DNA from 3 places in the Christensenella massiliensis genome. Region 3 is predicted to be linked to each of the others. Evidence: riboswitches for the same ligand, from Rfam matches in the RefSeq annotation. Region 3 holds a riboswitch; each other region holds the start of a gene.
What was found. Region 3 has a riboswitch for cobalamin ahead of PUP29_RS08030 (homing endonuclease associated repeat-containing protein). Riboswitches for the same ligand answer to the same signal wherever they lie in the genome.
Positions count from the first base shown of each region.

Region 1: another riboswitch for cobalamin. It lies ahead of PUP29_RS04510 (ABC transporter substrate-binding protein); the one in region 3 lies ahead of PUP29_RS08030 (homing endonuclease associated repeat-containing protein).
Region 2: another riboswitch for cobalamin. It lies ahead of PUP29_RS09590 (ribonucleoside triphosphate reductase); the one in region 3 lies ahead of PUP29_RS08030 (homing endonuclease associated repeat-containing protein).

Region 1 is NZ_CP117826.1:934,706-942,729, forward strand. It holds gene PUP29_RS04495 (lectin like domain-containing protein) at 1-1,919, opposite strand, end outside; gene PUP29_RS04500 (ABC transporter ATP-binding protein) at 2,117-2,887, opposite strand; gene PUP29_RS04505 (FecCD family ABC transporter permease) at 2,888-3,898, opposite strand; gene PUP29_RS04510 (ABC transporter substrate-binding protein) at 3,915-4,889, opposite strand; cobalamin riboswitch at 5,021-5,236, opposite strand; gene argC (N-acetyl-gamma-glutamyl-phosphate reductase) at 5,413-6,447, shown strand; gene argB (acetylglutamate kinase) at 6,494-7,372, shown strand; gene PUP29_RS04525 (aspartate aminotransferase family protein) at 7,388-8,024, shown strand, end outside.
Region 2 is NZ_CP117826.1:1,969,183-1,977,206, forward strand. It holds gene PUP29_RS09570 (ABC transporter ATP-binding protein) at 1-1,521, opposite strand, end outside; gene PUP29_RS09575 (ABC transporter ATP-binding protein) at 1,518-3,824, opposite strand; gene PUP29_RS09580 (TetR/AcrR family transcriptional regulator) at 4,020-4,739, shown strand; gene PUP29_RS09585 (EFR1 family ferrodoxin) at 4,736-5,506, shown strand; cobalamin riboswitch at 5,841-6,006, shown strand; gene PUP29_RS09590 (ribonucleoside triphosphate reductase) at 6,128-8,024, shown strand, end outside.
Region 3 is NZ_CP117826.1:1,666,715-1,674,738, forward strand. It holds gene PUP29_RS08020 (immunoglobulin-like domain-containing protein) at 1-2,757, opposite strand, end outside; gene PUP29_RS08025 (DUF4430 domain-containing protein) at 2,829-4,202, opposite strand; gene PUP29_RS08030 (homing endonuclease associated repeat-containing protein) at 4,177-4,530, opposite strand; cobalamin riboswitch at 4,653-4,881, opposite strand; gene PUP29_RS08035 (class I SAM-dependent methyltransferase) at 5,198-5,800, opposite strand; gene PUP29_RS08040 (metal-dependent transcriptional regulator) at 5,936-6,319, opposite strand; gene PUP29_RS08045 (ABC transporter ATP-binding protein) at 6,383-8,024, opposite strand, start outside.

The sequences.
Region 1 (8,024 bases), 730 kb from region 3:
ACAAAAATTGCCGCGGCCGAGTTTGCCGAAAGGTCCGCACTATAATAGGAGATATAGAAAAAACCGTTCTGTCCCTTTTCTGTTCCGTAATTGTTTTTCGCAATAAACGCTCCGTCTCCCGCCGGCGTATAGGTTTCTCCGTCCACTGTTACGGTGAAGCTTTCCGCCGGGACCGTATCGTCCCAGCCTACGAGCGAGATCGCGTGGCCGCCGCCCGCCATATCCTCCTCCGGCTTATAATAGTAGGAGCCCGTCTCGTCGTAATAACCGTTTTCTCCCTCTATATGCCGCAGCCCGCAGTAAATCGCCCCGTAGGTATAGATCGCGTTTTTATAATGCAGCGTATCCTCCGCGTTCTTCTCCCGGTCGGGCAGCAGGATCGCCTGCCGCAAATGATACCGCGCGGGCACCTCGTTATAGGTAAAATCAAAATAATCCAGTTCATCCAGCATATACGGATCGTCTGCCTCGAGGACCGGGCCGCTCCATCGCGCAAGATAGGCGAGCGCCATATAGACGTCCCCGCCTGAAAGAATACCGCCGCGCCCCTCCGTCGGCGTGTAGCAATCTTCAGATGAGTCTGCATTGAGCATCGCGTTCAGCATGTTATATTCAGAAAGATCGATCCCCTCCGCAGCCTGCTTGGAAAGCACGAGCGTATATTCCTGCTCCGTAAAATATCCGCCGTTTCCCTGTACAACGGCATAATAGTCTCCTTCGCTCAATTTTGCTGTGATGCGCTGATCGCCCTCCAATTCGCTGCGCGCGACCTCTGTTCCGCTTTCGTCAAGCAGGCTGAGCGTATAGGCCGCGTTGTCATCATCCGGCTGAAAGAGCAGCAGCTCTACAGGCATTTGGTAGTTGTAGTGGAATTTATAATAATCTACATCGGAAGCGGTATGGAGCGTCGCTTTCAGCTTTGCGGGAAAGGAGACCTCCGTTGCGGAAACGGCGCTGTCGTTTGGTTCGTAAGTGTCACCCGCACCCGACACCCGATAGGAAAAACGCTGCACATCTCCCGGTGCGGCAGCCCCGTTATAGGTTCGGGCGCTGATCACCATATCCCCGTTTACCGTTACGGACGCCCGGTTTGTTCCTGCGTCCTCCGTTCCGGCCGCGCCCTTTTCCGGTACGCTTCCATCCGTCGTATAGAGGATAGTTTCTCCTTCAGCAGCCGAAAGAGTGACCTCCGTTCCAGCAGGAACAGTTCCCGGCACGGGAGAAGCCGCGACCGCTCCGCTTTTTGCCACCGTATAGGCCGCCTGTACTATTTCACTGCTTTTGAGCCCAGCCTTGCGCGCGCTTGCGCGGATATTCATATCTTCCGTCAATACGATCCCCGTGTTCCTATCGTAAAACAGCGCGCTTTCATGGAGCGGAGAGGTCCCGTCCAGCGTATAGCGTATCTCTGCGTCCTGCGTCTGTGTAGAAAGACCGATCTCCTCAGAAACAGGATATTGCCCCTCCTCTTGTAAAAATTCGACCGGCGCGCAGGCCGCCGGAAGAAAACGTATATCCTCCGACAGGGCCGCGTCTTCATCTCCGACTGTCATGCTCAGAATGGCAACACTGACGCCCTCAAGCTCTTCCTGCGTAAGCACGCCGTCCTCTATTGCCCGAATGATCGCATCGGTGAGGCGCAGCGGTTGCGACGGTTCATATTCTATTTGCTCCGTGACCCTCATTTCCTTGTTCTTCAACGTGAAGATCAGCATATAGTGAAGCGGCTGCCCCTGCACGGAGGCAGGATCCGCAATCCTTACCGTTGTATCCTCCTGCGCCGTATAGAGGCCGCTTTCGTCTGGTTCTTCGCAATTTTCCACGACAAGAAACTCCGATGCAAAAGCAAGCGGCGCACAGGAAAATACTGCCGTTACAGCCAAAACCACCGCTAAAAATAAGCTTACTGTTTTTTTCATTCTGTCGATTCTCCATCCTATGCGCCCGCACATGCGCACGCCTGTTCATTTTATACTACAGATATTATAGCATGACTGCCGCATATCCGCATCAAAATCGATGTACAAAACAAATCCTTTCGACGCTTCCTCATACATGCGCCGGATATAACAAAAAAGCCGCTCCTTACCGGTGCGGCTTCCTTTATTTGTTTTGATCACGGCATTTCCGGGAAAATATAGGTGGAACCGTCATTTTCATGCAGCATACGGATTTTCGTATCGTAGACCTCCTCGAGGATATCTTTCTGCAAAACGTCTCTGGTCGGCCCGTGCCGGACAATGCGCCCCTGCTTCATCAGCACGATCTCGCTGCAATAGTGGCTTGCAAGATTCAGATCGTGCAGGACGCATACGCATAAAAGCCCGCTGTCCCGTACCAATTCGTTTACGAGAGACAGTATCCCCACCTGATGCTTGATATCGAGGCTCGAGACCGGCTCGTCGAGCAGCAGGATGCTCGACTGCTGGGTAAGCGCCCGCGCAATGATCATGCGCTGCCATTCCCCGCCGGAAAGCCCGATCACAGACCGGTTTTCAAGGTGCGCGATCCCCGTTTTGGCAATCGCCGCCCGCGCGAGACGGATATCCTCCATGCTGTCTCCCTCAAATGTCTTTTTATGAGGATTGCGCCCCATGAGCACAGTTTCAAGCACGGTAAAATCATATTCCAAGGCATAATTCTGCGGCACGAGCGCCATCTTTTTCGCCAGCGCCTTAACACCGATCTCCCGCACGTTCGTTCCGTCGATCTCCACACTTCCCCTTTCGGGCTTTAAATAGCCGGAAATCGTCCGCAGAAGCGTCGTCTTTCCCGCGCCGTTCGGTCCTATGATGCCTATCATCCCCGTATTCAATGTAAGGGAGATATCGTGCAGGATCGGCGTATCGCCTACTCCGCAATCGAGGTTCCTGATACAGATTCCCACTTAGATCCCTCCCCTGTTTCCGCGCCGCAGCAGAAAAATAAAGAACGGCACACCGAAGATAGACGTTACGATACCCACGGGCATCTCCTGCCCGTTCAGGATCACGCGGGCAATCACATCGCAAATGAGCAGATACATGCCGCCGCCCACAAAACAGAGCGGCATCAGCTTTTTATTGTCCGGCCCGGCGATCATGCGCAGAAGATGCGGCACCATCAGGCCGACAAAGCCGATGATCCCGCTGATCGACACCGCGACCGCGGAAAGCAAAGACGTTAAAATAAGCATATTCCTGCGCGTCTTATGCGTATCCACTCCGAGGCTCTGCGAGACCTCGTCTCCGTTCAGCATGATATTGAGCGGCTTTGCATGAAACATCAGCAGCGCAGAGCATAAAAGGATGACGGGAAGCGCGACCCATATCTTATCCCATGTCATATTCGCAAGGCTTCCCATGTTCCACATGACGACATTTTCCATCTTGTCCCGGTTGAGCAGCATAATAAGATAAATGATCGCCGAAAACAGCGCGCTCATGGAAAAACCGGAAAGAAGCAGGGAAAACGTCGATACCTTTCCGCGTATGCGTGAAATGTTATACACGATAAATACGGCAACGAGCGCACCGGCAAAGCTGAATACGGCAGTTGTTCCCGCGCCGAAAAGGCTCATGCCCGTCAGAAACGTCATGGCGACCGTCGCGCCGAGCGCCGCTCCCGACGAAACGCCGAGCACAAAGGAATCTGCCATTGGGTTTTTAAATACGCCCTGAAGGCAGCAGCCGGAAACGGCAAGCGCCGCACCGACAAGAAATGCTCCCACCGCGCGCGGGAGCCGGATATTCAGGAAAATATTATATACGGTCTGTGAGGCAGAGCCGTCTATGATCCGCCCGAATTCTGCGACCGAAAACCCGGAGCTTCCAATGAAAAAGGCGCACACAAAGGCGGCTATGCCGCCTATGATGAGCGCCGAAAGAAGTATTCCGAATTTTACAGTCCTTTTTTTCATATCCTGTTCCGCCGGATCATTGTTCGTTTAAGATCTCGCTGAGCTGCGCAATCGCTTCCGCGATCCGCGGACCGGGACGTGTGAACACGTTCGCGTCGATCTCATAGACCTTTCCGTTTTTGACCGCGTCAAGGTCCTGATAGCCCTGCGCCTGCGCCAATCCGTCCGCTTCACTTCCCATCGTCTCTCCTACGAGTATGATGTCGGGATTTGCGACCACAAGGTCCTCCACCGGATATTCGATCCACGGATATTCGGCGTCCTCCGTCACGCATTTTCCCCCTGCAAGCTCGATCATCGTGTTGATGAAGCTTCCCGGGCCGCTCGTCCAGTTGCCGTTTTCACCATAGCTCATGACGTAATAAACAGTTTTCTTTTCCGCCGGCTGGTTCGCCTGCGCTTCTTCTACCGCAGCGTCGATCTCTCCAATCACCGTTTGGGCCTCTTCCTGCGCGCCGATGATCTCTCCGATCAGTTCGATCGAACCCGATATTTCGTCAAACGTCGTCGCCTCTACGACTGCGACCGCGATCCCGAGCTCCTGAAGCTGGGCGACAGCATCTTCCTGCAAGCCGGTTCCTGCCAGCACAACGTCAGGCTCAAGAGACGCCACTTTTTCCACGTCCGGTCCGTTGAAATCACCGACGACCTCTATAGACTCCGTAATCTCCGGATAATCCGAATATGCGTCCACCCCAACGAGCTGCTTCGCCGCGCCGAGCGCGCATACGATCTCCGTACCCGCGGGCGTAAGGGAAACGATCTTGTCTGCCTTTTTGACCGTCACTTCATTTCCCGCCATATCTGTTACGGTCACGCCGTCTGCCTCTGCCGTTCCGGAAGGTTCAGCCGCTTCAGCGGAAACACTTGCCTCCGGGCTTTCAGACGTCTCCGGCGTTCCTGTTTCTTCCGCCGGCTGCGCAGCGCACCCCGCAAGCGCCGCAGCGCAGAGCACGACACACAAAAATAGTGCGATCCATCTTTTCCTCATAACTGTCCTCCTGTATAAAATAGTAACTGCTTGCTTTTCCCGGGCGCGGCCTGCGTACATAAAAATACCTTTCCGGCTTAAACAGCAGAAAAGGCACTGTGCGTTTTCCTTTCTCCCCGCCGAAGAAAAAAACATCGTTTCACGATTCGGCAGGTTTTCCGGCTTGACTTCATCGCATCCTGCGCGCCTTCCCGGCCTTTTGGCCAGTGGCATTTATACGGTTTCCCGCAAGCTCCAGTCTGTTTCCAGTCCGGCGCAGTTGCTCCGTCACACGGCAGCGGTGGGCTGCAGCGGCATACGCTTTCCCTATTATCCGGTTTCCCGGCACCAAAATCGATTTTATTTATGTTTTAAAATATATCACAAAAAAATTTTTCATACAATGGAATTTTCTCTCTTATTTGGCACTATTTTCTTATAACCCCTATTGCATAATTATTCATTTGAATGTATAATTATTAATATCAGTTTGAAATTCAGGGGCACGCAAAACGGTTCCCCTACAAAAGGAGTTGTTTTTATTATGGTAAATGTCAGCGTGATCGGGGCGACCGGCTATGTGGGCGCGGAGCTTTTGCGCCTCCTTTCTGCGCACCCGGACGTGCATATCAATAAGGCTGTATCCAAAAGCTTTGCCGGAAAAGAGATGAAAGATATCTATGCAAATTTTATTCCGAACCAAAGCGTCGGGCTCACCGGAGAGGAAAGCGGTCCGGATGCGGGTGATTTCGTATTTCTCTGTCTGCCGCACGGCCAGTCTCTCAAGGCCGCGCCCGCGTTGCTTGCGTCCGGGCACAAGGTCATCGACCTTTCGGGGGATTTCCGCTATGACGATACCGATATTTATGAAAAATGGTATGGTATCCCGCATACCGCGAAGCAGGAAAATGCTTCCGCCGTTTACGGACTGCCCGAATTTTTCGGAGACGATGTGAAAAAATCCTCTTTTACAGCCAATCCGGGCTGTTATACGACGACGAGTATTTTGGCGCTCGCGCCGCTGCTTGCGGAGGGCGTCATTCGGGAAAACGGTATCGTGATCGACGCGAAATCCGGTGTGACCGGAGCGGGCCGGAAAGAAAAGCTCGCTTTCTCCTATTGTGAAACGGCGGATAACTTCAAAGCATATTCCGTACCGCTGCATAGGCATACCTCGGAAATCGAGGAGCAGCTCTCCAAGCTCTCCGGCAAGGATATTTGCCTCCTGTTCACACCGCATCTCCTGCCCGTCAAACGCGGCATTCTCGCGACGATTTACGCAGAGCTCGCGGAGGGCGTTACCGCGGAGCAAATTTCCAAAGTATACGAAAGCTACTATGCGGACGCCCCTTTCACACACGTTCTGCCGCACGGAAAGCTGCCTGAGCTGAAATATGTAGTCGGCTCCAACAACTGCATGATCGGTTTTGAACTCTCGGAGCGTACCGGAAGGATCATTATCGTTTCCTGTACTGATAATCTCATCAAGGGCGCCGCAGGACAGGCGATCCAGAATTTTAATCTCATGAACGGCTTAGATGAAACGCTGGGGCTGCCCCGGACGGCATGGTATCTGTAACTACCGGCGGTATTGCCGCCTCTTATTAAAGGAAATGGTGAATAGTATGGAAGATCAAAAAATGGAAAAATATCTGGAACGTGCTCATGTGCTGATCGAGGCTCTGCCTTATATCCAGCGTCTGTTTGGAAAAACGATCGTTATCAAATACGGCGGCGCAGCCATGATGCACGATGAGCTTACGCAGAAGATCATGGAGGACGTTACCCTCCTGAAGTTCGTGGGCATGAATCCCATCCTCGTACACGGCGGCGGGCCGGACATCAATCACATGCTTGACTCACTTGACATCAAGCCGAACTTCGTCGATGGCCTGCGCGTGACGGACGACGCAACGATGGAAGTCGTACAGATGGTGCTTACCGGGAAAATCAATAAAGAGATCGTCGCCAAGCTGAACGGTATGGGCGCGTCTGCCATCGGCCTCTGCGGTATCGACGGCAACATTATCAAGGCGGTCAAGGCGCCGCCGAAAAACGGCGTTGACCTCGGCAACGTCGGGCAGATCACGTCGATCAATACGACGCTCCTCAACACCCTCGCCCACGACCAGTATATCCCGGTCATCGCGCCGGTCGGGACGGGCGATCACGGCGAAAGCTACAACATCAACGCGGATACCGTTGCCGGAGCGATCGCCACAGCTCTCAAGGCGGAAAAGCTCATTTTCCTGACGGATACAGACGGCATACGCACCAATGAAGATGATCCCGAATCCCTCTTGTATGTAGCGTCCAAAACGGATATACTTAATATGATCGACGAGGGGAAGATCACGGGCGGTATGCTGCCCAAGGTGCAGAGCTGTCTGGCCGCGATCGAAAAGGGCGTGAAACGCACCCATATCCTGAACGGAACGATCCCTCATCCGATCATTCTTGAAATCTTTACAGATTCCGGTATCGGTACGATGGTGACGGGCTAAAGGAAGGATTTTTTGATGACGTACGAGGAACTGAAACAGATCGACGAGCAGTATTATATGAAAACGTTCGGCGCACGCCTCCCCGTTGTTTTTACCGGGGGGAAAGGCGCCGTCCTTATGGATTCTGACCATAAGGAATATATCGATTTTCTTGCCGGTATCGCGGTGAACTGCCTCGGTTATGCCGACGTGGGCTTTGCGTCCGCTCTGAAAGGGCAGATCGACAGCGGCGTGATACATATCTGTAATTATTTTTATAACGAGCCTCAGACGCGGCTCGCACAGCTTCTGTGCGAACGTACAGGCTTTGAGCGCGTATTTTTCGCGAACAGCGGCGCAGAAGCAAATGAATGCGCCCTGAAGCTGGCAAAAAAATATGCGGCCGATAAGGGGAACAGTTCCGATCGGTTCGTTGCGCTCAAAAAGAGCTTTCACGGCCGGACGCTTCTGACGCTTTCGGCGACCGGGCAGGAAAAATTCCATGAACCGTTCCGCCCCGGCGCTTACCGCTTCACATATATCGACGCAAACGATATCGAAGCTGCGAAAGCCGCTGTTACAGCGGATAAATGCGGTGTAATACTCGAGGTAATACAGGGGGAAAGCGGCGTTCTTCCGCTGCAAAAAGAGTTCGTTTCCCTGCTTCGCACCC
Region 2 (8,024 bases), 300 kb from region 3:
GAGCACCATTTCATATCCGTGCGGGAGAGCGCGGATGAAACGGTCTGCGTAGGCGGCCTTTGCCGCGGCGACGACCTCTTCGTCCGTAGCATCCATGCGTCCGTAGCGTATATTTTCCATGATCGTTCCGTTATACAGCCATGTATCCTGAAGCACCATGCCGAAATGACGGCGCAGGTCTGCGCGTGTGAAATCTGTCGATTTATGCCCATCGATCAGGATCTCGCCGCTGTTCAGATCGTAAAAACGCATGAGCAGCTTGATCATCGTCGTTTTGCCCGCGCCCGTCGGCCCGACGATCGCGATCTTCTGGCCCGGCTTTACCTGTGCGGAAAAATCGTTGATGATGATCTTATCCGGGTTATAACCGAAATGGACGTCTTTGAATTCCACATTGCCCTCTACATGGCCGAGCTTTATGGGGTGCTCCGTATCCGGCGTTTCTTCAGGCTCGTTCAAAAATTCAAATACACGCTCGGATGCGGCCGCTGTCTGCTGGAGGATATTGGAGATATTTGCGAGCTGTGACAGCGGCATGGTGAAGTTGCGCACATATTGGACGAACGACTGGATATTGCCGACGGTGATGGTCCCCTGTGCGGCGAACCAGCCGCCGAGCACACACACGGCGACATAGCCGAGGTTCCCGATGAACGCCATGATGGGCTGCATCATGCCGGACATGAAATTGGCTTTCCATGCGGCGGAATAAAGCTTTCCGTTTTCTGCGCGGAAGGTTTCGATGCTTTTGTCCTCGCCGTTGTAGGCGGATATCACGTTATGCCCGCCGAACATTTCCTCTACATGCCCGTTCACCGTGCCGAGGTATTCCTGCTGCTGCTGGAAGAACTTCTGCGAACGCTTCACGACCTGAAAGATGAGAACCAGTGCGATGGGGATGATGCACAGCACGACGAGCGTCATGATCCAGTTGATGGTGAACATCATGACGGCGACGCCGACGACCATCGTGATGGAGGTGACGATCTGCGACAGGCTTTGGTTCAGCGTCTGGCTGATGGTGTCTACGTCGTTCGTCACCCGGGAAAGCACATCGCCGTGGCTGTTGCGGTCGAAATAGGAAAGCGGGAGCGTATTGATCTTCCTGCTGATATCCTGCCGCAGCCGGTAGGTGACCTTGTTCGACACGCCCGTCATGATGAAGCCCTGCACATAGCTGAACAGTGCGGACAGGCCGTACAGGATGACGAGCATGATGAGGATGCGTGCGATTTCTGCAAAGTCGAAGCCCTCCCCGGAGCCGCTGATCTGGCCCATGACCCCGTTGAAGAGCACTGTCGTCGCGTTGCCCATCAGCTTCGGGCCGATGATGGAAAAGACGGCGGATGCGATCGCAAAGACGAACACGACGATGACCGCGATCTTATATTTCCCGATATATTTCAGCAAACGTCCCATAGAGCCTTTGAAGTCCTTTGCCTTTGCACCGGTCACCGGCACCCCGCGTCCGGGACCGTGCCCGCCTCCCATGGGAGGCCGTTTCTCTGTTGCCTTACTCATGCTAATTCCTCCTCTGAAAGCTGGGACAGCGCGATCTCACGGTAGGCGGCGCACGTTTTCATCAGCTCTTTGTGCGTACCCTTTCCGACGATCCTGCCTTCGTCGAGCACGATGATCTGATCTGCGTCCATGATGGTACCCACGCGCTGGGCAATGATGAGGACCGTCTTATCCTTTGTTTGCTCTTTGATGGCGGCGCGCAAAACGGCGTCTGTTTTGAAATCGAGCGCGGAGAAGCTGTCGTCGAACACATAGATGTTCGGGTCTTTCACAAGGGCGCGTGCGATGGAGAGGCGCTGCTTCTGTCCGCCGGATACGTTGGCACCGCCCTGCGAAATACTTCCGTCAAAGCCCCCCTTGAGCCTGCGGATAAATTCCGTAGCCTGTGCGTCCTGCGCGGCGCGCTCGAGCGTTTCCTTAGGGGCGTTTTCATTTCCGAGACGCAGGTTGGAGGCAACGGTTCCCGAGAACAGGACGGACTTCTGCGGAACATAACCGATCTGATCGCGCAGCTCGCGGCGGGTGACGGCGCGCACATCGACGCCGTCTATTGTGATACTTCCCTCCGTTACGTCGTAAAAACGGGGGATGAGGTTTGCCACGGTGGATTTTCCGGAGCCCGTGGAGCCGATGAATGCAGTCGTCTCGCCCGGCCTTGCAGTAAAGGAAATATCTGTCAGCACGTTATCCTCCGCACCCGGATAGGCAAAGCACACATGATCGAAGGTAAGAACGCCCTTCGGATCGCTGAAATGCTTTGGAGCCTCCGGATCGCGTATTTCGGGTTCGGTCTCCAGTACGTCGGCGATGCGGTGAGCGGAAACGGACGCACGGGGCAGCATAATGAACATCATGGACATCATGAGGAACGCCATGACGATCTGCATGGCATACTGCATGAAAGCCATCATATCGCCCACCTGCATAGAGGAAGCGACGATCTGGTTCGCACCTATCCATATAATGAGGAGAGAGACACCGTTCATGATGATCGTCATCACCGGCATCATGAGGGCCATTGCCCTGCCGGTGAAGAGCTGAGTTTTGGTAAGGTTCCGGTTTGCCGCATCGAAGCGGTCAAGCTCGAATTGCTGTGTGTTGAACGCGCGGATGACCATCATGCCCGAAAGATTTTCGCGCATGACGAGGTTGACCTTATCGACAAGGGATTGCATCTTTTTGAACTTCGGCATGACGACCGCAAAGACAGAGCCGATGAACCCGAGCAGTACGATGACTGCGAGCGCGATGATCCACGACATGGACACGCTTTTGTCGAGCGCCATGACGACGCCGCCCACACCCATGATCGGCGCATAGATGACCATACGGATCATCAGGATAACGACCATTTGTATTTGTGTGACGTCGTTCGTGCAGCGGGTGATGAGAGAGGCGGTGGAAAATTTGTCGAATTCCACGTTGGAAAAGTTCTCCACCTTCGTAAAGGTCTTTTCGCGCAGGTCGCGCGCAAGGCCCGCACCTACGCGCGAGGCGAGCAGGCCTACCACGATGGTGCATGCGGCGGAGCCAAACGCAAGGAGGAGCATGAGCCCGCCGTTCTGCCAGATATAATCCTGCTGGATCGCCGTGAGATCAAGGCCGAGGCTTTGATATTCCTGCCTGAGCACAGGAACTGCCGTCTGTGTGAGCAGGCTTTCGTCCATGCTGCCGAGCTTTTCTTCCAAAAGGGAAGAAAGCGCGCCGTATACCCCGGCGGAATCCGGATAGGCATTCAGCGCGGCAAACAGCCCCGTTCCCGCGGGCTCCTGTGCGTAATATGCCATAAATTGCAGAAGCGGTTCAGGTATCTGCGCTGTTTCTTCCTGCCCGTCCGCCTGTGTACGCCCATCGATCGCAAGGGAAGCTGAACCGTCCGCCGACGCCTCTGCGATCTGCTCTATGGCAGAGACTGATGCGAATGCTTTTGCGAATGCGGGATTCAGGAGCTCGTCGTTTTCCCCGCCTGCGGTGTTTTTGACATAGATGTTTTCATCTGCGAGCGCCGGATAGTCCTCGAGATAGGCCGCGTAGGACACACTGTCTTTTGTAATCAGCGTGTAGTTTTCCAACGCCGTTTGCTGCCCGCCGCCGTCCATAAAGCCGAGGAGCGTATCCATCGTGCTTTCGCTCACAGCCGAGGGGACCGCGTTTTCGATCCCGCCCTGCTGGATGCCTGTATCCACGATTTTGGACATATAATTCGGCAGCGAAAGATCGCAGAAGGCCTGCCCGAACAGGAGCAGGACAGCCGCGAGGACGAGCGCAGCGTATGGTTTCATGTATTTGATGATGCGCTTCATAAAAAGTTGCCTTTCCTTTCTTACATACAGAATCTTTTACAGGCTGCGGAACGGACCCGGCAGCCTGCATTGATACTTCCGCTTGCTTATGATACCGCGGTTGCATAAAAATGTCAATAAGGTTGACAAAAATATTGACTGTATTACAAAAATGTGCTAATCTAAACCTGTAATTCGGGGAAAGAAGAGCGCAACATGGCAGGAAAAGATACGAAAGAAAAAATCAAGGAGATCGGCCTATCGCTGTTTCGAAAGCATGGCTTTGAAAACGTGACGATCAATGAGATATGCGAGAAAAGCGGTGTCAACAAGCATACGTTTTATTATTATTTTAAATCGAAGGACGAGCTTTTAAAGGACTATTATGAATTTCCGTATGATATCAGGACGGAATATTTTGTACGCATGCTGAACGCAAAGAATTATATAGAACAGCTTTGGCTCTCCTATCAGCCTTTCTTTGACCATCTGGGCAAATCGGGACCGGAGATACCGCGGCAGCTGTTCATCAAAAACATCAACCATGACGTAGGAACATTCCGCTGCGACCAACGCCGGAAGGAGCACATGGAGCTGCAGACAGGCATCATCGGGAAAGCGCAGGCGGTAGGGGAGATACGCAATTCTTCCGATCCGACCACCTTATGTATTATGATCCACCAAATTTTTGTAAGCGCCCTCTTTATGTGGTGCATGCATAACGGCGCGTTCGACCTGCCCTTGTATGTGCGCAGCAGCATAGAAGCGCTGCTCGATGTGAAGCCGGAGCTGCGCGCGGAGCCAAAAATGAGCCTTGCGGACATCTGGAAGCGTGATGAAAAGGAGATCGAGCGGGACGGAGAGCGTCTGAAGCGGCATGCTGAGGCCGCAATACGGCGTATGAGAAAGGGAACGAATAAGGAGAAGACGGTATGAAAAATGTTACGGCAATTTATTTCAGCCCGACAGGCGGAACAAAAAGCTATGTCCGCGCAGTTGCACGGGGAATAGCGGATGATTTCCGCGAGATTGACCTGACGAACCGGGAAACACGGGCAAAGGAGCATCTGTTTTCACCGGATGAGATTGCGGTGATCGGCGTTCCCGTTTATTACGGACGGATCCCGCAGCTGCCGGACGAGCTGCTGCGCGGCCTTACGGCGAGCCATACGCCTGCGGTGTTTGTCGTCGTTTACGGCAACCGGGAATTCGACGACGCGCTTTTGGAACTTTCCGATCTGTGTGAAAAACAGGGCTTTTATGGCGCGGCGGCCTGCGCGTTCGTTGCGCAGCATACCTTTTCCCCGAAAATCGCGGCAGGACGACCGAATGAAGAGGACCTCACGATCGCGGAAGCATTTGGCAGGGAGATACGGGAATTTATGGAAGCAAAGGATGCAAAGCCGCTTTCTTTGCCCGGAGACCGGCCGTACCGGTCGTTTACTGTGGCGCCGTTCACGCCGAAGGGAGACAAAAGCTGCACCGGCTGCGGAACATGCGTGCGGATATGCCCGTCAGGGGCGATCACGGCGGAGGCTCCGCGGGAGACGGATGCGAAGAAATGTATCCGCTGTCTTGTGTGCGTACGCGCCTGCCCTGCGGGAGCGCGCAGGGTAGGCGGCCCGGTCTATAGTATGGTAAAGCATAAGCTGGAAAAGGAGCTTACGAAAACGGAAAAAGAGGCGAGGCTATTTCTGCCTTAATGGAGACCGTTCCCGGGAGGAAGCGTGTAAGAGCCGAAAGCGGGCTTATCGGAAAAGCCATGCTGCTGCGCGGACAGGCGCTTTTTTGAGTTTGCAGCGCTTTTACTGCGCGCAGAACACACGGCCTCAAAACCGCTGCGAGAGAGGGCTTAAGGGCGCTCCGCTGCAAGAAGCTTAGAAAAAAGCCGACCAAGGGCTTATCGACAGACTGAAGCGCCTTTTCAAGGCGTTTTTTTGCTGGACAAAGAAAACTGCTTTTGAGGAAAATGGGCCCCGGGGTTGACTTTATGGAGAAGAAGCAATACAATATATACGTATTTTTAAAATATTTACCACATCATATTGTATTTCGGATGGGGGAAGACGGGTGAAAATCCCGCGCGGTCCCGCCGCTGTATGAGCCGAGCAATGCACGGAAGCCACTGGGAAAAGGAACTGGGAAGGCGTGCGGCGCGTTTGAGGCTTGAGCCAGAATATCCCGTTCGAAATGAAAGCGCCGCGAGGTATGGCAACGAAGAACGTTTTTTGAGCAAAACGAGAGGAGTCTGCACCTCGGCGCGTAAAGGATACGCGCTTATTTTTGTATGCGCGCATCCGGAATATCCCGGAGGAGGAAACGCGATGATCACAAAAATCAGAAAAAGAAACGGAAGCACGGAAAATTTCCAGAAGGAAAAGATCACTTGGGCTATCTTCAACGCTGTGACTGCCGTGGGCGGAGACGACTTCGACACGGCGCAGAAGCTTTCGGGCGAGGTGGTGGACCTTGCGAACCTGCGCCTGAAAACGGAGACCGCGGACGTGGAGGAGATACAGGATCTTGTGGAAAAGGTGCTGATCGAGCGCGGACACGCAAAGACAGCGAAGGCCTATATCCTTTACCGTGAAAAACGCCGCGCGGCAAGGGAAAGCAACGCCCTCATCGGCGCGACGATCGATATGTTTTCCGACTATCTTGACGATAAGGACTGGCAGATCAAGGAGAACGCGAACACGCAGAAATCCATCAACGGTATGAACAACTATGTACGCGAAACATTCACAAAGCAGTATTGGCTGCACGAGGTCTATCCGCAGGAGATACGCGAGGCGCACACGAGCGGCGCGTTTCACATCCATGACCTTGGATTTTTCGGTCCATACTGCGCGGGCTGGGATCTAAAGCAGCTGCTCGCGGACGGATTCGGCGGCGTACCCGGCAAGGTGGAGTCCTCTCCGGCCAAACATCTGCGTTCTTTTTTGGGACAGGTGGTGAATTCCACATTCACTACGCAGGGAGAGACTGCGGGCGCGCAGGCGTGGTCGTCTATCGACACCTATTGCGCGCCTTTTATCCGCTATGACGGCATGACCAAAAAAGAGGTCAAGCAGGCGTTGCAGGAGTTTATTTTCAATATCAACGTTCCCACGCGCGTGGGCTTCCAGTGCCCGTTTTCGAACCTTACCTTTGATATCGTCGTTCCGCGTACGTTAAAGGACGAGGCTGTGATCGTGGGGGGAAAGATCCAGCGTGAGACGTACGGGGAGTTCCAGAAGGAAATGGATCTGTTCAACGAGTGCTTCTGCGAGGTGATGCTCGAGGGAGACGCGCACGGACGGGTATTCACCTTTCCGATCCCGACCATTAACGTGACGAACGATTTTGACTGGGACAGCCCGGTGGTGAACAGGTTTATGGAGATCACCTGCAAATACGGCATCCCGTATTTTTCAAACTATATCAATTCCGATCTTTCGCCGGAGGACGCGCTTTCCATGTGCTGCCGCCTGCGGCTCGATACCAAACAGCTCCGCAAGCGCGGGGGCGGGCTTTTCGGCTCGAACCCCATGACGGGCTCGATCGGCGTCGTGACCATCAACCTGCCGCGCATCGGCTATCTTTCAAAATCCGAGGGAGAATTCAAGGCGCGCCTGTGGCAGATGGTGATGCTGGCGAAAAACAGCCTTGAGATCAAGCGCAAGATGATCGAGCATCAGACGGAGCGGGGGCTGTATCCGTTTTCGGCGCACTATCTGCGCAACGTGAAGATGCGTACCGGGCAATATTGGTACAACCATTTCAATACGATCGGCATTCTCGGCATGAACGAAGCGCTGCTCAATTTCTATGGGGACGGCACGGACCTGACGACCGAAAAAGGGCAGGAATTCGCAATATCCGTGATGAACTATATGCGCGGCCTGATGACAGAGATACAAGAAGAAACGGGACATTTTTACAATCTTGAGGCAACGCCTGCGGAGGGCACGAGCTACCGCCTTGCGGAGCTGGACAAAAAGAAATATCCTGACATCATCTGCGCGGGCGGCGGGGACGTGGCCTATTATACCAATTCCACACAGCTTCCGGTCGGCTTCACGGACGACATTTTTGAAACGATGGACCTGCAGGACGAGCTGCAAAGCCTGTATACGGGAGGAACCGTGCTGCACCTCTATCTCGGCGAGCGCATTCCCGACATCGAGGTGGCGAAAAGCCTCATCCGCAAGGTGTTCACTCATTACAAGCTGCCGTATC
Region 3 (8,024 bases):
GCTGGACAGCACGGAGCTGATCGTGACCTGCGTATCCTGCGCGGGCTGCGTGACCAGAAGATTCTCATGCTTGATGACCGAAGTATTCGAGGACTGGAACAGGTTGTAGCCCAGTTCCCCCATTTCGTCGTCCGGCTCGATCGAGACCGGCCTGATGCCCGTTCCCTTGTCGTCCAGATAGGTATACGTCCATACGAGGGAATCCCCTTCGCCGAAATTCACCTCGCGGAACGCGGTAAGGTTCTCCGTCACATGATCTTTATCCGGGTTCGCCCCATTGTTGATGCCATCGAAATAGGCCGCCTTGGCCGCCTCCATCAGCTTGATCTCCCTGTCGATCTCCGCCTCGTCGATCGCCTTTACGGTAAGCGGGATGCGCTTTTCCACACTGATGCTTCCGCGCGTCAGCGTGACGATGAGGTCTACCTGCGCGTCCTCCCCAAACGGGCATACCACGGCGGCGCGGTAGCCGTTGATCGTCACAACGTCCGCGTTGCTGCTCGATACCGTCACTTCCTTATTGACAAGGCCGAGCCGCGAGGGAATGGGAAGCTGGATATCTCCCGTTACGTTTTCACGGTCGAGCGCCTCCTGCGTCGTAAAATCCTTGAGCAGGCCGTCCGTATATTTTTCGTTCAGCTCTGCGAGCATCTCCGCCTTTTTCTGCTCGATCTCTTCCTCGCTGTAGCCTTTTACCGTAATACTGAATTGCTTTTTGACCGTGCACGACTCGTCCTTTTTAAAGGTAAAGGTCGCCGTGAGCGTCACGTCCGTATCCGCTTCCGGCTTTGTAACCACGCCCGTATACGGCTCATAATCCCACGAATCTCCGTTTTCCTTGAGGGAAACGACGTCCGGGTTCGACGACTCCCATGAAATTTTGGCGAGCGAATCTCCATACGCCGTACCTGCATACTGGGGCAGCGTGAGGTCGGACGTCACGCTGTCCGCCGCCGCGTTTTCGCCTTTGATCGTATCCCATGTGACCGCGGACGCTTCTTGTTCTTCAATGTCCTTTGCCGCGCGGACCGTATCCCAGCCGACGATGACCCGCTGGGTATACTCTTTGGACGCTCCGCCGAGCGTAAAGGTGAACACGACGTCCACATTGGCAACGCCCACATAGGAATTCAAATCGTAAAAATAGGTGATCGCGCCGTCCGCCGCGACGTGCTCTTCGTCGTCCGAGCTCTTGACTGCGACCTCGATGTCGCCGTAGCCGAGCTCTGCGAGCTCCGCTTTCATCACATCGGTAACGTTCGTGTCCGTTCCGCATACCGGCCGCATTTTATACCATGCGTCTTCCAGCGCGTCTACCGCTTCCTGCAGGCGGCTTTCCGCAGTCTCCGCCTTGAGCGTTACGGTGTAGGCGTCTTTGGAATCCTCTTTTCCGTCGTTTGCCGTAAAGACGAGCTTCGTTTCTCCCGCCGCCTGCGGCGTATAGGCGTAGCTTTCGTCCGCCGGAACAGCCCCGCCGCCGTCTACGCTCACCTTGTAGGAGAGCGCGTCCCCATCCGCGTCCTCAAAGATCGTGGAAAGGTCGAGCGTCCATGCGGTCCCCGGCTCCGTTTTTGCGGAAGCCTCCGCCGGAACGCCCGCTTTGCGCGCCGGAGGCGTGTTGACCTCTTCCCCGCCGAGCTTCACCGTGAGCGTATATAGCTCGGCAGGACCGCTATTATCATTCATGGACGGCCACGACGGGTCGCCGCATTTTACCGTGATGACGGTCCCGTCCGAAACAGGAATGCTCTGTGTGCGCTTATATTCCACACCATCCACGCTCGCGCGCACCTGATAGTTCTTGTTCGACGCAGCAGGCGTGATTTTGACGGAATCCGTTCCCGCCGGGAGGGTCAGCGTATATTCGTGCGTATCCTTATCAAATGCGGGCTCGAGCGTTCCCGCGCTCACGCCGATCGCGCTGACGGTCTTATCGGTATTGCCCCACGAGCCTCCGACGTCTTCCCCGTAATTCAGCGTATACAGGATCGTGACGGTATCGCCGTCCTTCAGGTTTCCGTTCGCCACGGTGAAAGCGCCGAAGCCCTCGTTTGTGAACCAGTCGTTCAGCGTGCCCATCCATCCGCTCATGCTTCCGCGGTCGAACGCCGCGAGGCCGCCGATGGACGTGATATAATTTGATTCCGCCCCCTCAACCTCAAGGCCCTTGCTGTCCGCAAGCCTGACGACGACGGACATCATGGTATCGGACGGGTAGAGGTCCACCCAGCCCTCGGCCATAACGCCGCGCGGGCCGGGGTCGTCCGCCCCCGATTTCGGCACCGTATCCTCGATGCTGACATACACCTGCCCTATTTTCTCTTCTCCGGCAGGTACATCGCCGATGCTCCGTGCCGCCGGCGCCGGGGCCGCCAGCACATTTGCCTGCGGCTGTGCGGACGGTTCCGCGCTTATTTCCGCAGACGGCTCCGGCTCTGCCGGTTCCGTGCCCTGTGCGGCCGGGCCTGCTGTCTCCTCCGCTGCGGGCTCTTCAGACGGCTCCCCGCTTGGGTCTGCCGTTTCGGACGCCTCCGGCGCAGGCTGTTCTTCCGAGGCCTGTGCGCTTGGCTGCACACTTGGCTCCGCACTTTCGGACGGCTGCGCGTCCGCTTCCTGCGGCGCGCCCTCCGTTATGGCTGCGGCAGGGTCCTGTGCCTGCTGTGCCATTGCCGTGAGCGGCAGCGCGCCGATCACGAGAGCAACCGTGAGCAGCACCGCGACGAGCTTCATAAGCCGCTTCTTACTTCCCTGTTTCATCCTTCCTACCTCTTCTTTCTCCCGTTCTTTTTATCTCATCTTTCGCGCGCGGGCGCGAGCCGTTTCTCCCATCAGGACATGCCTGCGCCAAGATCCGCCCCATAGCCCTCGCACGTATAGTTCCATACGATGGAATCCCCGTTTTGCACTTTATATTCCGAGCAGCCGTAATTCGGATACCACCCGTTCACCTGATACATCCAGCCCGACTGGTTCCCGCAGTCGAACTCATACAGGTTGCCTATGCCCTCTACATAATAGCTGTTATACATCGGCGTCCACGAATACTCGAGCTGGATGCCCGCAAGCGAGCACGCGCGCTTCAAAACGTCGAACACCGTTTCTCCCTCGCTGAATTCGAGGGTGGACGCGGCGAGGATCGTACCGTTCGCGGGCACATATTTGTTTTTGCCCTCCGCGAGGTCCTCCATGTGGTCTAATATCGTATTGCAGCGGATGGCGATGGTGCAGGTGGGATTCGCGGGAAGCCCCGCATCCGCATTTCCTGCATTTCCGGATGAGCCGCTGCCGCCCGTTCCTCCCGATGCGCCGCCGGAGGACCCGGAGCCGCCTGTGCTCCCGGAAGCGCCGCCCGCAGCGCTGCTTCCCGTACCGCTGGCGGAGCCTCCCGTTCCATTCTGATTGTTCTGCCGCTGCTCTTCGATCTGCTGTGCTTTTTCCTGTTCGGCCTGCTGCTGCTTAAGCGCGGAGCGCAGCTGTTCCTCCCGCTCCGCCGCAAGCGCATCAAGCTCACCGTTCGTAAAGCACAGCGTTTTCGTTTCGTTCGCCGCGCGCACCTGCCCGATGTCAAAATCGTTCAGCGCCGCGAGAGAAAGCGCCGCGACCGACGGCGCCTGACCATCCGCATAGAGCGACACAGCCTGCCCGGCCGAGACCTCTATGCCGCCCGCGCTTACGCTGTTTTCGTAGACATACACGTTCGCGCTGCCCGCAGGGGCGCTGGCGGAGAATACGCCGGAGGCGGCGGTCACGTCCGTTTCAAGCTCCGCGAGCCGCAGGGTGAACGCGCCGTCCGTATTTACAAAGGCTTCTCCGTTTGTAAGCTCTATCGAAAAGCCGTCCTCCCCGATGCGTACCACGGCCTCGGTGTTCTGGTTCAGGCTGACCGCGCCTGCGGGCAGCGCAAGCTCTACAGAAGAGCCGTTGAGCGTCTCGATGATGTCGCCGTCCCGCAGCTTCGTGCCGTCCTCAAGGGAATAGGCGATCCCCTCCCGCTCGATGTTGGCGCTGCCGGTCTTATTTTCCGCGGTCACCGCTTCCGCAGCCACAGCCGCAGTTCCGCCCTGTGCCGTCTGTCCGCCGCCGTCGAACCATCCCTGCAGGCTGCCCGCGATCATGACCGCGCCAATCACGATGACGGCTGCCGCAACCGCCATAATGACGTTGAAAGCGGTTTTTTTAGCGGTTTTTGTTCCTGTTTTCATATCTCTTCTTCTCCTTCGGGGGCTTCAGCCCCGCCGCCCGCAGAGCAGACGGCCAGTTTTTGAATCTCATACGCAAAAAAATATGATAGACCGGAAACACCTCCCGGCGGTTGGGATTTCTGCCGAGCTCCGCCGCCCGGCTGCGCAGAATGCCGAGAAGCGCCTCGTCGTCCATTTCCCGGTAAAGAGAAGCAAACCGCCGGATGCATGCCTGCCGGTAGAGGTTATATTTTTCCGCACGTTCCCGGTCCATATTGCGAAATGCGCCCGCTTTTTCCCATTTTTTCCATTTTTCGGCTTCCTGCCTGCACGCTTCTATTTGATCCATTTTTCCGTCTTTCCTTCCGGTATACGCAGACAAATAAAAAACCGCGGCGAATGCGATCCGCCGCGGCCGTATTCCCGCGAACAATAAAAAGACCCCTGCGCAAACGTTCCGGCGCCCGCCCGTCTTTTTTTCGTCTCTTTGTAGGTCTTCTGACTTACGCCTGTGAAAACAGCTTCTGTTGTTTTCGCGTCAGGCACCCTGCCTTCCCGGTCTCCCAGTGACTGGCTTTCGCCAACGGATGCTTGCCTCAGCGCTTACAGCGGCGGATTCCGTTTGGGACTTTCACCCAATTCCCTTGTCCATCCCCGCGCGCAAACGCACACCGCGGGGCCACAAAGCTACTTTATGAATATTTCGAAAAGGTCTCGCCGCTGCGCGGCCGGACGCTTTCCGTGCTTGCGGCGGTTTTACTGTGCGCAGAGCGCACGGCCGTAAAGCCGCCGGTGATTTACGATCTGTTTATGCTTTTGCGCACAAATAGAATACCAGACGTTATTCGTATGATCTGCGCGCAAACGTCTCTGTGTTCAGGAAACAGCCTTCCTGAACGGGCGCCCCATCCTGCGGAACGCTGTATTTATATTAGCATATTCTGTGAAACCGTATATTGAACTATTCTATTTTGCTTTGTATTTTTTTATCGACATCAGCTGTTCCGCTCTGCCGTTCATGCGCGGGCGGTGAGGCAGATCCATTCCTTTCTGCCCTGCCGGAGGACAGGCTCCGAAAATCCTGCCCTTTGCAGCAGGCTGCGGAGCTCTTCTCCGGAATAGACCGTCATTCCCCCGATGCGGCTCGTCCATGTGGCGTCGGCCGGGTCGCTTCCCTCGCATACGATGAGGAACATCCCGCCCGGCCGCAGGACCCGGCGCACCTCGGCAAAGGCGCGCGCGGGCTCCGGCCAGAAATAGACGGTCTCGAATGCGGTCGCCGCGTCGAACGCGCCGTTTTCGTAGGGAAGCGCGCTTACGTCTCCCTCCCGCACCGCACACCGCGTTCCGAGAAGCGCCTTGTTTTTCCTGCGGCTCATCTTTACGCTTTCCGGGGAATAGTCGACGCCCTCCACAAAGCTCTGCGGCCACAGCCGGAGCATACGCGCAATGTTCGCGCCGCCCCCGCACCCGATGTCGAGAATGCACGCGTTCTCCGCCGCCCGAAGATAGGTCATGCCCCATGCGGAAAGCGGCGCGTGCCCGCGGTTCATGCCCCGCAGGATCATCCGCCCCCAAAAGCCCTCCGGCTTTCGTGTGTTCTGAAAGATACTTTTCATCGTTTTTGCTCCTCGCATTTTGCGGCCTGTCATCATCCGTTCCGCTTAGGCCGCTCGGTTTAGCGCGCGGAAAAACACCGCCGCTTATCTCTGCTTTCTGCGGCTGCGCCTGCCCTCCGGCCGAAAAACAGGCTTCTATTCCGAGAAAGAGCTTTTCAGCTTCTCAAAGCTCTCGTCGCTGATCGCATGCTCGATGCGGCAGGCGTCCTGTTCGGCGGTCTTGGGGTCCACCCCCGCTTCGGTCAGCCGCTGCGTGAAAAAGCAATGGCGTTCATAGACCTTCTGCGCAAGGCGAAGCCCCTTTTCGGTCAATTCAAGGTCGTTTCCCGTATCCGGCCGCAGCAGCCCGTCCGCACGGAGCGCGGCGACGGCCCTGCTTACGCTGGGCCGCGAATAGCCGAAACGGCGCGCGATGTCTATCGGCCGTACCGTGCCGCTTTTCTGCTTCAGGATCAGGATCGCTTCCAAATAATCCTCGCCGGATTCATATAAATGGTCTTCGCTCGGTCTTTTTCTCATTCAGTATCTATCCTTTGCTTTTTTTCTGCGGCGGTCCTGCCGGGCCTCTTTTTATCCCTCGATTCATGCTTTATGGGCCGCCGTCTTTCCTGCCTCGCCTTTGAGCTTCCAGTCTGCGCTTTCCTGCTGCAGCTTTACCATGCGCGCAAACACGCCGCCGCTTTGCACAAGCTCCTCCGGCCGCCCCATTTCGGCGACCCTGCCCTCCGAGAGCACGACCACCTTGTCCGCCCCCATCACCGTGCGCATCCGGTGGGCGATCACGAGCACCGTTTTTTCCTGTACCAGCCCGGAGAGCGCCTCCTGCACCGCCGTTTCGTTCTCCACATCGAGGCTTGCCGTGGCTTCGTCGAGCAGAACAATGGGTGCGTCCTTGAGGAGCGCACGCGCGATCGAGATGCGCTGCCGCTCGCCTCCCGAAAGGGTAGAGCCGTTTTCACCGATCACCGTCTGATAGCCCTGCGGCAGGCGGGATACGAACTCCTCGCACTGTGCCGCGCGCGCCGCCGCGATCACTTCTTCATCCGTCGCGCCCCGCCGTCCGAGCCGTATGTTTTCCATGACCGTATCACGAAAGAGGACTACGTCCTGAAATACGATCGCATAGTTCTCGAGCAGCGTTTCCGGTTCCACGGAGGATACGTCCACTCCGCCGATCGTGACGGTCCCGCCGTCCACGTCCCAGAAGCGCGCCGCAAGCTTCGCTGCGGTGCTCTTCCCGCCGCCCGACGGCCCGACGAGCGCTGTTACCTCGCCCTGCTTTGCCGTGAACGACACGTCCTCGAGCACGCCCTCGTTTTCATTATAGGCGAACCGCACATGATCGAACGCGATATCATAGCCGTCCGGGGAATAGCTGTCTGTTCCCGTCTGCACCGGCTGCTCCTCAATGGCGCGCATACGTTCGACTCTGATCTGCATGCCGAACACCGCCGCCATATTGATGAGAACATTGTTAAGCGGGTCATAAACGCGCGAGGCGGCGATCAGATAGATCAGGAATACCGGAAGCGCCACCTGCCCGGAAGCGAACAGCAGAACGCCCACGAGCACCGTGGTCGCGATCCCGAGCTTCAGGAGCGCCTGCGCCGACGTGACGCACACGCCCGTCACGAGCTCGCCCCGGACCGTCGCTTTTTCCTCCTGCGCGAGCGTTTCGTCGAGCCCCGCAAGATAGCTCCCTTTCTGGTTGCACGCCTTGATGTCCTTCACCGTTTCGAGCAGTTCCTGCAGGCCATCCGTCGCCGCACGGCGCGCAAGAAGGGCGCGCGTGCCGTAGCGGTCCTGCACCTTTTTGGAGGCGGCTACGATGACCGCCGCAACGGGTATCACCCAGACGACTGCAAGGCCGAGCCGCCAGTCGAATATCAGCAGGCACGCGGAAATGATGACTGTCGAAACAGCTGTTCCGTAGAGCTGGGGGACCCAGTGGGAAAAGCCCTGCTCGAGCAGGCTGCAGTCCGACATGATCGTCGACGTGAGGTCGGAAAGGTCCCGCTTCCCGAAAAACGACAGCGGCAGTGCGCGCAGCTTTTCCGCGAGACGCACGCGCCTGTTTGCGCTTTCATCATAGACCGATATGAACAGAGCCTTATATTGGAAATAGTGTACGAGATAGATCACTGCCACGAGCGCCGCTGCAAGGGCGGTATAGCCCCACACCCCGGCCGCCGGGTCTCCGCCGGCGGAAAGCGCCGTTATAATG